DNA from 2 places in the Gudongella ferriphila genome. Region 2 is predicted to be linked to the other one. Evidence: riboswitches for the same ligand, from Rfam matches in the RefSeq annotation. Region 2 holds a riboswitch; the other holds the start of a gene.
The links. A riboswitch is a leader RNA that binds a small molecule or an ion and turns the genes downstream of it on or off. The one in region 2 is predicted to bind cobalamin.
Positions count from the first base shown of each region.

Region 1: linked by a shared signal. The riboswitch ahead of ACKVDP_RS09185 (precorrin-2 C(20)-methyltransferase) and the one ahead of ACKVDP_RS05845 (helical backbone metal receptor) in region 2 are both predicted to bind cobalamin.

Region 1 covers NZ_JBJXRK010000016.1:22,500-30,110, reverse strand. Annotated here, with positions in the region: gene ACKVDP_RS09205 (pyridoxal phosphate-dependent aminotransferase) at 1-754, opposite strand, end outside; gene ACKVDP_RS09200 (ABC transporter ATP-binding protein) at 756-1,547, opposite strand; gene ACKVDP_RS09195 (FecCD family ABC transporter permease) at 1,537-2,538, opposite strand; gene ACKVDP_RS09190 (ABC transporter substrate-binding protein) at 2,551-3,564, opposite strand; gene ACKVDP_RS09185 (precorrin-2 C(20)-methyltransferase) at 3,551-4,228, opposite strand; cobalamin riboswitch at 4,395-4,568, opposite strand; gene cbiB (adenosylcobinamide-phosphate synthase CbiB) at 4,583-5,521, opposite strand; gene ACKVDP_RS09175 (cobyric acid synthase) at 5,514-6,362, opposite strand; gene ACKVDP_RS09170 (aminopeptidase) at 6,558-7,611, shown strand, end outside.
Region 2 covers NZ_JBJXRK010000006.1:64,585-72,195, reverse strand. Annotated here, with positions in the region: gene ACKVDP_RS05855 (heme ABC transporter ATP-binding protein) at 1-707, opposite strand, end outside; gene ACKVDP_RS05850 (FecCD family ABC transporter permease) at 727-1,776, opposite strand; gene ACKVDP_RS05845 (helical backbone metal receptor) at 1,790-2,725, opposite strand; cobalamin riboswitch at 2,817-2,999, opposite strand; gene ACKVDP_RS05840 (VanW family protein) at 3,038-4,555, opposite strand; gene nth (endonuclease III) at 4,552-5,202, opposite strand; gene ACKVDP_RS05830 (DUF503 domain-containing protein) at 5,212-5,493, opposite strand; gene ACKVDP_RS05825 (glycine C-acetyltransferase) at 5,581-6,768, opposite strand; gene queG (tRNA epoxyqueuosine(34) reductase QueG) at 6,821-7,611, opposite strand, start outside.

The sequences.
Region 1 (7,611 bases), on a different contig from region 2:
TGTCCTTGAATATATGAAGTCCCGCCCTGTCTGCCATGGAATTTACACTCCAGGGAAGCTGCAAACCCCTTATCTTCTTAGCCTTGATTGCCCCAGCACAACAATACCCAAGTCTTATTCCCGGTAGCGAAAAGAATTTTGTAGCTGCCCTGATTATTCCAACCGACTCATAGCCCCATTCCCTGAACAGTTCAACCGAGTCATAGTCTTCAGGGGAAAATTCAAAGAATGCTTCATCCAGAAGCAAATATGCTCCAGAATGGACAACTTCCTCATGCAGCCTGATTAGCTCCTCTTTTTCTATCCTCTTTCCAGTTGGATTGTTTGGATTTCCAAGGATTACAAGGTCACCCCTCCTCAGCTTACCCATGAAGGAGTCCAAATCAAGGCTGTAATCCTTCTTGGACTGAATCAGAAGAAGCTCCTTATTGTGGGCCTGGGCTCTCAATTCGTATTCTGAAAAACATGGCTCCATAAGAACAACCCTATGGGAATCCATTATAAAATTGTCAATTATCTCAACCGCTCCGTTTCCAACTATGGTATTCTCCATTCCACACCCGAGGTAGGCTGAAACCTCCCTGCCCAATCGCCTATACTGAATATCCGGGTATCTCAAAAGCTCGTCATATCCCTTTAAAAGGTGGTCCATAAGTCCCTCTGGAGGCCCCAATGGATTTATGTTGCTGCTGTAATCCAGAATTTCACCCTTGAATCTTTCTCCGTATGTATAGATATCTCCTCCGTGCTCCATATCATGCTCCCTCCTTTGTCCTGCCACCTGGTATGAAGAATTTGCAATTGTTGGCAGTATCCTCATATATCCTTGCATCTATTCCAAAAACATCCTTTAGCATATTCCGGTCGATTACATCCCCAGGTCTACCATGGCTGTGAACAGATCCGTCCTTGAGAACATAGATACTGTCCGAATACCTCCAGGCGTGGTTAAGGTCATGAAGTACCATCAAAACCGTTATGCCAAGGCTTCTGTTCAGATTTTCAACAAGCTCCAGAACCTCCATCTGATATGAGATGTCAAGGTATGTGGTTGGCTCGTCAAGAATCAGAAATCTTGGTTGCTGGGCTAGTGCCATTGAAATCCAGGCCCTCTGCCTTTCTCCTCCAGATAGGCTGTGCATGCTCCTGTCCCAGTAATCCGCCATCCCTGTCAGTCTCATAGCCTCCATTACAATCTCCCTGTCTTCGCTTCCGAATCTATTTCCAAAGGAAAGGTGGGGGTGTCTCCCATAGGACACCAGCTGCTCCACTGTAAGGTCGGTATTGAGCTTCTTTTCCTGGGGTAGCACCGCTATAAGCCTTGCAAGCTCCTTTGTGGGAATCGACCCTATACGCCTTCCGGAATAGCTGATTTCACCTGAATGGGCCTTGATAAGCCTTGAAATGGTTTTGACAAGGGTCGACTTTCCTGACCCGTTGGGCCCTATCAAGGAGATTATTTCACCCTCATGTGCCTCTAAATGGATGTTCTTTAGGATTCTTTTGTTCTCCAGAAAAACCTCCAGGTTGCTAACTTTAAGATCCATGATGACCCCTCCCTTTTCTCAGTAGATAAAGAAAAAACGGTGCCCCCAGTGAGGACATTATAATTCCCACGGGTATCTCCATTGGTGCGAACATTACCCTGGCCAATGTGTCACAAAGCAGCAGTATTGTGCCGCCCATAAGCATGGAGCCTGGAATGAGATATCTGTGATCAGATCCCAGGAAAATCCTGGTTATATGCGGAACCATAAGCCCAACAAAACCAAGCATCCCAACAACTGACACAGCAGCACCCGCCAGCAGTGACGAAACCCCTATGGCAAATAGTCTAGTCCTTTCAACCCTCATTCCCAGTCCCGTGGCAACATCATCCCCCAGAAGGAGAATATTCAGCTTCCCGGGCAAGAGCAGGGCCGCTGCCACTCCTGTCAAAATAAACGGGTAAACCATGTTTACATCCCTCCAGGTTATGGCGGATAATCCTCCAACCATAAAACCTAGAACACCGGAAACCCTTTCCGGATAGAAGGTCATCAGGGCATTGTTCCCCGCTCCGAAAATAGAAGATATGGCAACCCCTGCCAGGATAAGTCTGGATGGCATGACCCCGTCCTTCCAGGCCAGGAGATATATGACCATTGTGGCAGACAAGGCCCCTACAAATGCCCCAAATGGGACTAGGAAGAAGTATTGGGGAAACAGAATCAGTATCAACAAACCAAAGAATCCACCTCCGGCAGATACCCCTATTATGTTGGGCCCTGCCAGGGGATTTCGCATGATACCCTGCAGAATTGCACCTGACAGGGACAGCGCCACTCCAACAAGAATTGCCGCCACAGTTCTTGGAAACCTAACATTCCATATAATCTGTCTGTTTGCCGTGACCTCCTCTGAAATCATGGCTGCCGAAATTTCAGATATACTAATCTTGACTGCACCATTTCCAAGGCTTAGGAAGATTGCCAGAATAAAAACTGCAAAGATTGCCCAAAGTACCGCTGATTTTTTTGCAATGTTTAGCGTTTCCATGGCTCTGTTCACTTAGTTGAAAACTTCAGGGTAGAGTATCTTGGCTAGACCCTCATAAGCCTCTCCATACCTGCTGTTTGCCTTATATGTATAGAGGTCCTTTGGAAGAATGACATAGTTCTTGTTCTTGACTGCAGACAGTTCACTCCAGGCTGGGTTTGACTCCACCTCTGAAACAAGTCTTTCAGTTATTGCCTCCATATCAGATCCCATTGTCTGCACCAGTATGTAATCAGGGTCCTCAGCTATCACCTGCTCCATGCTAAATTGTGTTGTCTCCATCAAGGTATCTCGTTCTGCAATATTTACGGTTTTAAGATCATTGAGCATTTCCCCCAGTGTTGACAGGGAGCCCCTTGCAGACACCGACTTTGATGTGGCGAACAGAATGAGCACTGTGGGATTGTCCTCATCGGGTACTCTCTCGATTATTTCACTGATATCTTTTTCAACATTTTGTGCAGTTTTCTCGTACAGGTCAATCCTGTCATTGACCAGGGCAAATAACCTTGAAATCTTGAAATAGTCGTCCTTGAACTCGTATGTAAGCGCCATTATTGGTATTCCGTTATCTTCCAGGGGTTGAATCATTTCCGTTGAGGACTTTGAATTTGAGCTGAGTATGACAAGGTCAGGCTGAAGGGAGATTACCTTTTCAAGGCTTATTGAACCAAATCTACCGACTGTCTCGACGCTTTCAGTCCCTGGCACCACACTGTTTGGGTCTTCTACCATTCCGACCATTTCTCCACCGTTTTCAACCCATATGTCAACAAATGAGTTCATAAGCACCACGACCCTTTCAGGGTTCTTTTTCAACTCAATCCTCTCTCCTCGACCATCGTCAAAAGTCACTGTTTCCCCTTTATCCTCAATCTTGTATCTATCCTCAACGTTGTCAGCTTTCGACATGCTTCCCGCTTCCGCTTCTCCTGCTGCCGGATCCGCACCTGCTGAACAGCCTGCTAAAGTAATGGTTACCACCAGAAGCAGCAAAATCAAAATATTTTTCTTAGTCCCTAACATCCTTATCCTCTCCTTGTCTTCGTGCAATTATCATTGATATATACGACTGATCTTCCAGTATCTCACTCCTGCTTTCTGTGATCTGCTCACCTGGAAGTGTGGCCTCCCTCACGTATGTGTACCAGAACCCCTTATCCTCCATTGAGTCCAGAATATCCATCTTATCCTTGCTGGTTTTTAGAACTGCCATGGAATCTGATACATCCAGGATGTCTTTCCTGAAATAATCACATAGTGAGAATACCTCCCCCTTGGAAACCAGTGGTTTTTGGGCTTTTGCCGCAGCAGCAACAAATGATGGTATTCCAGGTACAACTTCCAGCTCAATGGACTTCCCCTCCAGCCGTCCCATTATGTATATGGCGGTACTGTATATCATTGGGTCTCCGATTGTCACAAACACTCCTGAACCCCTCCAGGGAACATTATCAAGAATTATCCTTGCTGCTTTGCCATAGTCATATTCTGTCACTTCTCCCATGGGGAATCCTATCCTGCAAACTTTTTTCCCTGATATAAGCTCCTTGATGGTATCCAGTGCCATATTTCTTCCCCTATTGTCGGGAACAAATATAACATCAGCCTCCCGGATCACTCTGACGGCCTTTCTTGTAAGAAGCTCAGGATCTCCCGGACCGGTTCCAGTAAAATATATCTTTCTCATGGCGCCTCCTTTTCAAAAAATTAAAAACTTCTCTCTTTTACCACATTAGAGAGAAGTCGTCTGTTCTGAAATATATCACTGCCGTTTTGGTCCAGGGCGCAAAAAAAATCCCATGAACTCAAAGACAGGGATAAACTATTAAACCAGCATATCCTTCCCTCCGAAGGTTACTAAAGTATTCAAGGCAGGTCTCCTGGCTTATGATTCACCCTACTTTCAGCACCTTCCCGGATTATCCAGTGGTATCTGCTGATTTCGTCATCAATTACAGTAGCGGGGGCTGCATGGGATTTTAACCCATTTCCCTTTTAATATTAAAAACCTAAATACATATATTAAATTGTCATCTAAATGCTACCACATGCCCGCAAGTTTTACAACAACAAAAATCAGGACAAACAGAATTTCAGACCTGAACATTATTCCAACAGCTTCCTCAACATGTGTCTTTTCAAGGGGTTTCAAGGGATCTCCGATGGTGGGTTTGTGGACCAAAACTCCCTTGTACCTGCTGCTTCCTCCAAGCTGCACCTTAAGGATACCCGCAGCTGCGCTTTCAGGGTAGCCACTGTTGGGGCTTTTGTGATTTCTTCCATCCCTTCTTACAATCCCAAAAGAAGCTTTCCTGTCAGTTCCCCTTGGTGCTGAAAGGATCATAAGAACAGCGGACAATCTTGATGGAATAAGATTCAGAAGGTCATCGGTCCTGGCAGCAAAGCAACCAAGGTCCTTGTATTTCTCATCCTTATAGCCGATCATTGAATCCATTGTGTTCACAAACTTGTAGACCATGCCTCCGGCCACTCCAAAGACCATGATATAAAGCAGAGGGGCTATGACTCCATCGGATGTGTTTTCAGCAACAGTTTCCACGGTCGCCCTTATTACTCCCTCTTCTGAAAGACTCTCAGTATCCCTTCCCACTATAAAGGACAAGCTTTTTCTTCCTTTATTCAGACTGATGCCAAGGGAGTCCATAACCTTTCTTGCCTCATCGGAGAGATTTCTCGCCGCGATGCATGTGTAGATGAGATAGACCTTTACAGCACCCTGAACAAAGGGATAGCCATCAAAGACCCGAATAATTCCATAGACAACCAATACTGCCAGTCCAATGTTTGCAAGTGTCAAAATGGTTCCTGCCAGTCTAAGCCCTTTTCCAGACTTGGCAAACCTTCTTGAAACCTCTTCCTCAAAGCTTATTACTCTGCCCATTAGCCTCACCGGGTGAGGCATGTTTACCGGATCTCCCAGAATAAAATCCAGTAGAACAGCAAGGAGCACTTCAATCATTTATCTCACCCAGCAAGGAGTAAATGTAATCCATATCCAGGGAGTCCCTAACAATTTCGCTGAACCTGTCTATTTCCATCTGGAGTGAATCTATTCCAGATTCCCCGTGAAACTCCTTTTTACTCCCTTCCACAATTGAATCCTCGTCAGCTATTTGAGTTTCAGCGTAAGGAACAATTCCAAGCACCGGTATGCCAAGTTTCTCTTCCAGAATTTTGATCCCTGAATCCAGAAGTGATGCATCTCCCCTGAACTTGTTGATGATAAGACCCTTGATCCTTCTTCTCTCATGTGGTTCAAGGAGCATAACGGTCCCGTAAAGCGCGGCAAAGGCGCCTCCCCTGTCAATGTCAGTCACCAGAAGCACTGGTGCATCTGCCATTTCAGCCATTCCCATATTGACAATGTCATCCTGTCTAAGATTTATTTCAGCGGGACTTCCGGCACCTTCAATCACCACTATGTCATGGCTGCTGTGAAGCTCATCATAGGTGGACCTTACTGTCTCCTTCAGTGACTTCCTGTATTCAAAGTACTCCCTGGCCTCCATAAGGCCAACCTCTTCACCATGGAGGAGAACCTTGGAGCCTGTATTTGTATCCGGAATCAGCAGTATCGGGTTCATTTGGGTTTGGGGCCTTTTTCCGGCGGCCACTGCCTGTATTGCCTGTGCCACACTGATTTTTTTGTGATCTTCTGTGTAGGTGAACTCCCTTGACATGTTCTGGGACTTAAAGGGACTGACATTGTGACCGTCTTTGCTGAAAATCCTGCAAAGAGCCATAGACATCATGCTTTTGCCGGCAGATGATGTGGTTCCTTGAATCATAATGCTGCTCATCAAATCACTCCTTCTTAATATGAAATTTGTCTCCTCTGAGATATGACAATTCTACATGATGGATATATTTTTTACAACCGTTCATTTTTATAATCCGAATTCTGGATGCTCCAGGGAACTTTTTCCTAAATATGTTTACATTCTAGTACTAATCCTATAAACTTGATATATACAATACTTAGAGGTGATTTGAAAATGAGCGGAACAAACGACAGGAAGCGTGAATATGCAAGGCTTATAATAAACCTTGGTGTGAATATTCAAAAAGGTGAGCCACTGGTTGTAAAGGCTCCCATTGAGGGGGCGGACTTTGTAAGGATGCTTGCAGAGGAGGCATACAGCAGAGGAGCCAGCGATGTTCACATAAACTGGTATGATGACAAGCTTACAAGGATGAAGTATGACAATGCTCCAATGGCGGTATTTGAAGAGTATCCCCAGTGGAGGGCGGATGCTGAAAAATACTACGCTGAAAAGGGCTGTGCCTTTGTTTCAATATCGGCAGTCGACCCTGAGGTTCTTCAGGGGGTTGATCCCAAGAAGATTGCGGCCTTCAACAAGGCAGCTGCAATAGCCAACAAGGAAAACATGAAATACACCATGAATGACCTTAACTCCTGGTGTGTCCTTTCCATACCCACATCAGGCTGGGCCAAAAAGCTCTTCCCTGAGTTGGATGAGCAAGAGGCTGTGGATAGACTTTGGGAAGCTATCTATGAAGCCACAAGAATGAATATGGAAAATCCTCTAAAGGCCTGGGAAGACCATCTGAAGGCCCTTGCAGAACGTGTGGAGTACATGAATAAAATGAACTTCAGGTCCCTCCATTACAAATCCTCAAATGGAACCGACCTTATGGTTGAACTGCCCCAAGGGCACATATGGAGCGGTGGTGGTGGAAACAACGCAAAGGGAGATTATTTCGTTGCAAACATCCCAACCGAGGAGGTCTACACCATGCCTCACAAGGATGGTGTAAACGGTGTTGTCTACAGCACTAAACCCCTTAACAGAAGTGGAAACATCATAGATGGTTTCAGGTTGGTCTTTAAGGATGGCGAGGTAGTTGAATATTCAGCCCAGAAGGGAGAGGAGTTCCTTGCTGAGCTGTTTGATATGGATGAAGGAGCAAAGAGGCTTGGAGAGGTAGCTCTTGTTCCCTTCAGCTCCCCAATCGAGAAGGCGGGAATCCTGTTTATGAACACTCTCTTTGACGAAAATGCCAGCTGCCATTTTGCCTTTGGAAAGG
Region 2 (7,611 bases):
GCATTTAGAATGTTTTCTGTGGTTATTACATCCTCGGGAGTTCCTTGAGCGATTATGCCTCCCTTTTTCAGAAGCAAAATCCTGTCAGAATACCTGGTGGCAAGGTTTATGTCGTGAATCACCAATATGATGGTTATTCCCTTCTCCTGGTTCATCCTTCTCAGGAGATTGAGGATATCAATCTGATGGTTTATATCCAGATGTGATGTTGGCTCATCCAGAAGAATTATCTCTGTATTCTGTGCCAGTGCCTTTGCAATAAAGACCCTTTGCCTTTCTCCTCCTGAGATTTCAGTTATGAGCCTTTCCCTGATATCAAAGGTGTTGGTCATTTCCATGGCTTCATAGATAAGCTTTCGATCCCTTTCATCCTCTTTTTCAAACCTTCCTTTAAATGGATGCCTTCCCATGGTAACAACTTCCTCCACAGTAAAATCAAACTGAAGACTTGTATCCTGTGGAACCAAGGAAATTTTTCTGGCAATGTCCCTCCGCTTGTACTTTTCGATATTTTCACCCATCAATTCAATTCTTCCCGATGATGGTATGTAAAGACCGTTGATGGTTTTTAAAAGAGTGGATTTTCCAGATCCGTTTGGTCCTAAAATACTTATGAACTCCCCTTTGTCCACCTGAAAGCTGACATCTCTTATAACTGGAGTTGCTGTGTATCCAAACACTATGTTCTTTGCACTGACTGAGTTCATCATATCACTACCTTATCAATTAGAGAGCCTTCTTCTTGCTTCTTAAAAGATAAATAAAGAAGGGTCCTCCAAATATTGCTGTTATGATTCCCACTGGTATTTCCATTGGGGAGATAACAGTTCTCGCTATTGTATCCGTGAAAACCATAAATATGCTTCCCACTACTGCAGATGCTGGAAGAAGTATTCTATGGTCAGGTCCGACGATCAGTCGAACTATATGTGGAATTATTAGACCTACAAAGCCTATTATTCCGCTAATTGATACTGCCATTGAAGTAATGAAGGTCCCAAGAAGGAGAATATATACCTTTATCCTTTCAACATTTACACCAAGACTTTTAGCAGATTCTTCACCTGTAAGCATTATGTTGATGTCCCTTGAAAAAAACAGCAGAATAACCATGGCAGCTATTATCGGAACTGACATAGTAGTTATTGGATTCCATCCCTTGCCTGCTAGGCTACCCAATGTCCAGTAGATGATTTTTGTCATATCCCTGTTGTAGATTACCATCAGAAGAGATGTTATTGCAGTCAGGAACTGGCCTACAGCTACGCCTGCCAGAAGCAGGGTGGTTACAGGCACCTGGCTTCTGATTCTTCCGATGTTGTACACCAGGGTCACTGCAATCAAAGCCCCAACAAAAGCCAAGATTGAGATACCTGAAAATCCCAGGAAAGCCGCTTCAAGCTTAAGAATAATTGCAATTGCAGCACCAAGTGCCGCACCTGAGGAAATCCCCAAAATATAGGGATCTGCCATGGGATTCTTAAGTAGACCCTGAAAGGAAGCTCCAGATATGGAAAGTCCGGCTCCCACAATCACACCTAACAATAGCCTTGGAAGTCTAACGCTCCATATGATTGAATGCTGGGAAGGTGTTATTGAATTGGAATCGACCAGCTCTCCAAGAACTGGTATCTTTGATGCTACAACCCTGTACACATCAATTGTACTTATGCTTGCAGATCCAATGGTTGCAGTTATTCCAACCATCAATATCAATAGAACTACCAGCACCAGCATGGTGAATCCGTATGACCTGATCCGGATATTATCCTTCATTCTAATCACAGCCTTAATTTTTCAATTCTGGATGTATGGCTTCCACAATCAACTCAAGAGCCTGGATTATTCTCGGTCCCGGCCTTGAAATAACATTCCCGTCTATTAGGTACACCCTACCATTCTTGATGGCATCTATTTCACTGTATCCTGGTCTTTCCTTTATGGAATCAACTGTTTTCTCAGGTAGGTCGTTTGCAGTTAAATAAACTTCCGGATTCCTTTCAATCAGTTGCTCCAGGTCATATTGGGGATACTCTCCCTCAGCATCATTAGCAACATTTTCTCCGCCTGCCAGGCTGATAAGCTGGTCTATAAAGGAACCAGGTCCAGCTGCCATAAGTGGCTCATGCCAGATTTCATAGAAAACAGTCTTCTTTTCAAGACCTTCAATACTTTCCAGTATTTCTTCTTCCTTTGATGCCATTTCATCCACAAGCTCCAGAGCCTCCTGCTTATGTCCTGTCATTTCTCCAATCCTTAGAATAGTGTCCCTAATCTCCTCTATACTCTCAGGCTCAAATCCAGCAATCTGAATTCCTGCTTCAAGGAGTCTTTCATTCTCTTCCGTTACTCCATCACCATAATTAATGACAAGGTCAGGCTCAAGCTCAATTATTCTCTCAAGATTGATACCATTGAAATCGCCTATTTTTTCAATATCCAGAACATCTTCCGGATAGTCATCATAGCTTGTTACTCCCACAACCTTGTCTCCTGCTCCTATTGCGAACAGTATTTCAGTGTTGCTGGGCGCAAGTGAAATAATCCTTTGTGGTGGATTATCAAAGATGATTGTATTTCCAAAATCATCCATTGTCTCCTCAGCATTTCCATCTACAGCCCCAGACTGTTCCTCTGGCTGGACAGTTTCTGTCTCTGTGCTGCAGCCTGCCAAAAGTCCCACCGTAAGCATCATAATAAGTAATAGCACTATCCCTTTTTTCACGATTCATCTCTCCTTTTTTTTACATAAGTTAAGCCCATCAGGAGATGGGCTGTTTTGGCAAAATACATACATCCCTCCCTCCGAGGTAAAGCACTAGCAAATGTCACAGGCAGATATCCTGACTTACGGTTCATCCTCAATTCAGCGCCTTCCCGGTTTCCCAGTGGCTTATTGCTGATTTCGTTCCCGTTTACAGTAGCGGGGGCTGTAGTGGATTTGCACCACTTTCCCTATTAAATCTCAAATGTGAGATACCTGTTACAAATATTAATTGATTATCTTCATATATGATATCAGAACCAGGTAACTAAATCAACCTGCATTCTCCGTCCATGTATCCGACTCTTCATTTTGCTGGGAATCAGAGCCGTCTTCCTGCTCCCGGTTCTGCTGGGGCTCTTGCAATTGACTCGGCTCCTCTACATTGCCAGGATCCTCCCCAGGGGTATCAGCATCAATATCAGGAATTTGCTGTTCTATTACCGGGTCTGGGCCTACCTTGTATATAAAGCCCCTTTCCCTGTAGTAATCATATGAAATCTGCTCAGTGCTTACGATCTCTCCATTCCTAACTATTGATTTAAAAGAGTTCACCTTGTAGCCGTTTCTTCCCTCCTGCACAAGCTCCCTGGCACCCGGTTGCAATGTATTGTCCAGATTTTCGTGAACCTTATAGGGTATAGTTGAAATTTGGTTGGTTGTAATCCTTACGGTGTAATCTCTGTTTTCCTTGTCTCCATAAACTTGGAAGTACACCCTTGTACCTTCTACCTTACTATCAATCAACACCGGGTAGTCAAAATCATTTCTGAATACAAGATCGAGATAGCCAGTTGCAACAGCTGCATCTGTACCTCTTGGAACGTATGCCGGTGGTATTGAGTGGGGGCTTCTCTCCAAAATGGTCATATCAGCCAGCAGCAATGCATTGTATAGTGTTGTGGATGTCTGACATACTCCGCCTCCCATCCCTGGTATCAATTCACCGTTTTCAATTACAGGAGCTTCCCTGTAACCAAGGCTTGCCTGTCTAGGTCCGGTGGTTTTATTGTAGGAGACCACCTGTCCAGGCATAACTACCATTCCATCAAAGGATTCAGCTGACAAACGAATGTTGTGGATCCTTCCAGCTGAACTTCCTGCAAAGCTCGTTGAAAATTCTCCAATAATTCCATTGATCTTTGAGTAGTAATCCTCCCCCACCTCTGGTTGAATAATCTTCAGTGGAATTGCCAAATGTTCTGCTTTAAGAATATCATCTCCCATATTGGAAATGTTCTTTAAAAACGACTCCCTATCCAGCATTATTCCTTCAGCAGCTTCAGTAATTACCATTTCTCCATCCTCAAAGCTGAACTGGGCGTCAATTGGCGCCTTTTCAACTATGACAGCAATTTCTTCAAGAACATCTTCCAGATGATCCACCTTGAAGCTGTGCTCAAGGTTGAAGCTTACGGGATTTTTTTCAAGATTACGGATCTCTGTATATCTCTCCAGGATGTTTCCAGACCTACCAATCTGAAATGCTTCGGTTGCAATCTCCTGGATGTTGTATTCCAATTGGAGGTCCCTTAGTGACACTTTGGTTGAGTATCCATCCATACCATCAACATTTATCTCAATTGTCTTTTCAAGCTCTTCCTCCCTTGACTCCGTGAGGAGAAGGATCCCTTCCCCAAGGGTCAAGCCGCCCATTTTCTGTCCATCGATTATGATACCCTCATAAAAAGTATCCCCTGCTACATGGCTGTCAAGGTAATAGTAGCTTCCCATTCCAGTTAAGGTTAGAAGAAGTACTATTACAATTGCAATGATACCACCCTTTTTCATTTTCCCACCCCATTTATATAGTAAAGACAACAAGCGCTTATTTGACACTCCTCGCAAATAGGCTTTCTAGCCTTGCATACTCTTCTTCCATGGAAGATCAGCTGATGATGTGCCCTAGTCCACCTATCTTTAGGTATAGCCTTCATAAGGTCTTCCTCTGTGCCCTCTACGTTTTTTGAAGCAGCCAGGCCAATGCGATTGGAAACTCTAAAGACATGGGTGTCAACTGCTATGGCTGGTATTCCAAAGGCATTGCTGGCCACCACATTTGCAGTTTTCCTGCCAACTCCTGGTAGCGTCATAAGGTCCTCTATTGTCCCAGGAACCTTTCCGTCATATAATGAAACTATTTTTTCACAGGCCCCTATAATATTCTTGCTCTTTGACTTTGAAAGTCCGCAGCTTCTTATTTTCCCTTCCAGGGCTTCCTCCCCCAAAGCAATATAGTCCATTGGAGCTTTCAACTCCACAAACATTTTTTCTGTAACCTTGTTTACCCTAACATCCGTACACTGTGCTGAAAGGATAGTTGCAATCAAAAGCTCGAAGGGATTTCTGAAGTTAAGCTCAGCTCTGGCATTTGGATAAAGCTCTTCCAAAATATCCAGAACCTGCAGTTTCTCTTTTTTTGTCAATCTTTTTCTCATGTCTGTCTCCTATAGTATTTCAATCTCGTGATTTGTTATTTCCACTCTTCCGTCAGCATCCACGAAATTCATAACGCTGCTGATCATGCTTCTGACATGCGTTGCCTCATTGGATACACAGGCAATTCCAATTACCGAAGACTGCCAAACATCAAACTTGTCCACCTCGGCAACTGAGATGTTGAATCTGGATTGGAGTCTGCCTAGAATACTCTTTATCACGTGCCTTTTTTCCTTAAGTGAATGTACTTCAAATATGTGAAGTTCAATTGAGCATGCTCCTATTATCATAGCTCCACCTCTTGCAATTTGTTAATATCATATTATACTATTTTGCGTATAAAGAAAAGAGGGGGTACCCCCTCTTTATCAATACAACTATAATATTCCCATCTCTTCTCCAACCTGCTTGAAGGCTTCAACTGCCTTATCAAGCTGAACCCTGGAATGGGCTGCCGTTACCATGCATCTAAGTCTTCCTGTTCCCTTTGGAACTGTTGGGAAAACAATGCCTGATACAAACACGCCTTTTTCAAGAAGTCTTTTGCTAAACTCCATTGTCTTGGCCTCATCCCCTATGATAACAGGTGTTATTGGGGTTTCACTGTGACCGGTGTCAAATCCAAGTGAGCCCATCTTTTCCTTGAAATATGCTGCATTGTCCCATAGTCTGTCCGTATATTCCGTAGACTCCATAAGCATGTTAATGGCCTCTGTTATAGCACCCACCGCGGCAGGAGGAAGCGACGTTGAGAAAAGAACAGGTCTCGCCCTGTGGCTTAACCATTCATACATTGTCCTGGACCCTGCCACATATCCTCCAATTACTCCAATAGCCTTGGAAAGTGTTCCTATTGTGAAGTCAATCCTCCCATGAAGCCCAAAGTGGTCAACCGTCCCCCTTCCACTTTCTCCAAGGACTCCTGATCCGTGGGCATCATCCACATAGGTCATGGCACCATACTTTTCTGCCAGTTCAACTATTTCAGGAAGCTTTGCAATATCTCCATCCATGCTGAATACACCATCGGTAATTATCAGCATATTTCTGTATTTGTCCTTGTTTTCCTTTAGGACAGCCTCCAGACTTTCCATATCTGAGTGTTTGTATATTGTTTTTGAAGCCTTGGAAAGTCTTGCACCATCGATTATTGAAGCATGATTAAGCTCATCTGAAATTATAATATCCCCTGCTTCGGTTATAGCCTGAATGGTCCCTGCATTACAGTTAAAGCCGGACTGATAGATAAATGCTGCTTCTTCCCTTTTAAATTTGGCAAGGGTCTCCTCCAGCTTTTCATGAATATCCATGTTCCCAATGATAGTACGCACAGCACCTGAACCTACTCCATATTTTTCAACCGCTTCAATTGCGGCTTTCTTCATTCTGGGGTTGTTGGCAAATCCCAAATAATTGTTTGATGAAAGGTTTATCACCTTTCTGCCATTAAGCTCAACCTCTGCATCACTTGCAGAACCCATCACCGGCAGCTTCCTGTATACTCCTTCATCCTTGAGCTCCTGAATTTTCTCCTTCAGAAATCCCAGTTCATGTACATTTGACACTATAATCCCTCCTTAAAGGTTTAAATAATTCTTAGTTGAAAATCAACATTAGCTATTTTACCATATCTTTCAATATCCTTGAAGTGTAAGGTTTCAATAAATCAATATTCTTTTTATGCAAGGTCCTAATCAGATCCACATGGAGATGTGCACCCATGTTTTCGAGAGCTAAGACGGAATTTCTCAGTAGTACTGTTTTTCCCCTCCAGCTTCCAGCCATATCCCCATACTTTTCCTGGAACTGCTTTTTTGACATGTGCACCAGTTCCTCAATGTCTACAATCCCTCCCGTCTTCACAGGATCGAAATCTCCATGTGATGACAAGCGAACCTTTTCATTTTTTGGGCATACAACCTGACATGTGTCACATCCATATATTTTTATACCCATTCTAGCAGATAAATCCTCAGGTATTAAATCCTTGGTCTGGGTCAGGTAGGAGATGCACTTCTTTGGATTAAGGATACCTGGTCCTTCCAGTGCACCGGTTGGACAAGCATCCATGCATAATGTGCAGTCACCGCAAAGGCTCTCCAATCTATCTTCTCGGGCTCCAATTTCAAGGTCAGTCAGTATATATCCAATAAAAATAAATGAACCAAATTCTGGATTTATAATGCTGCAGTTTTTTCCATAATATCCGATACCTGCCCTGTTGGCGACCTCCCTGTCCACAAGAGGACCAGTATCACAATGGGAAATATGATTGAAATCATGCTCCTTTTTCATTTCCTTCACTAGGGCTTCCATCTTCTCCTTAATAACAAAATGATAATCTCTACCCCATGAAGATTTGGACAGGCTCCCCTTTACACTTGCTTCTTTCCTATAATCATTTTCTT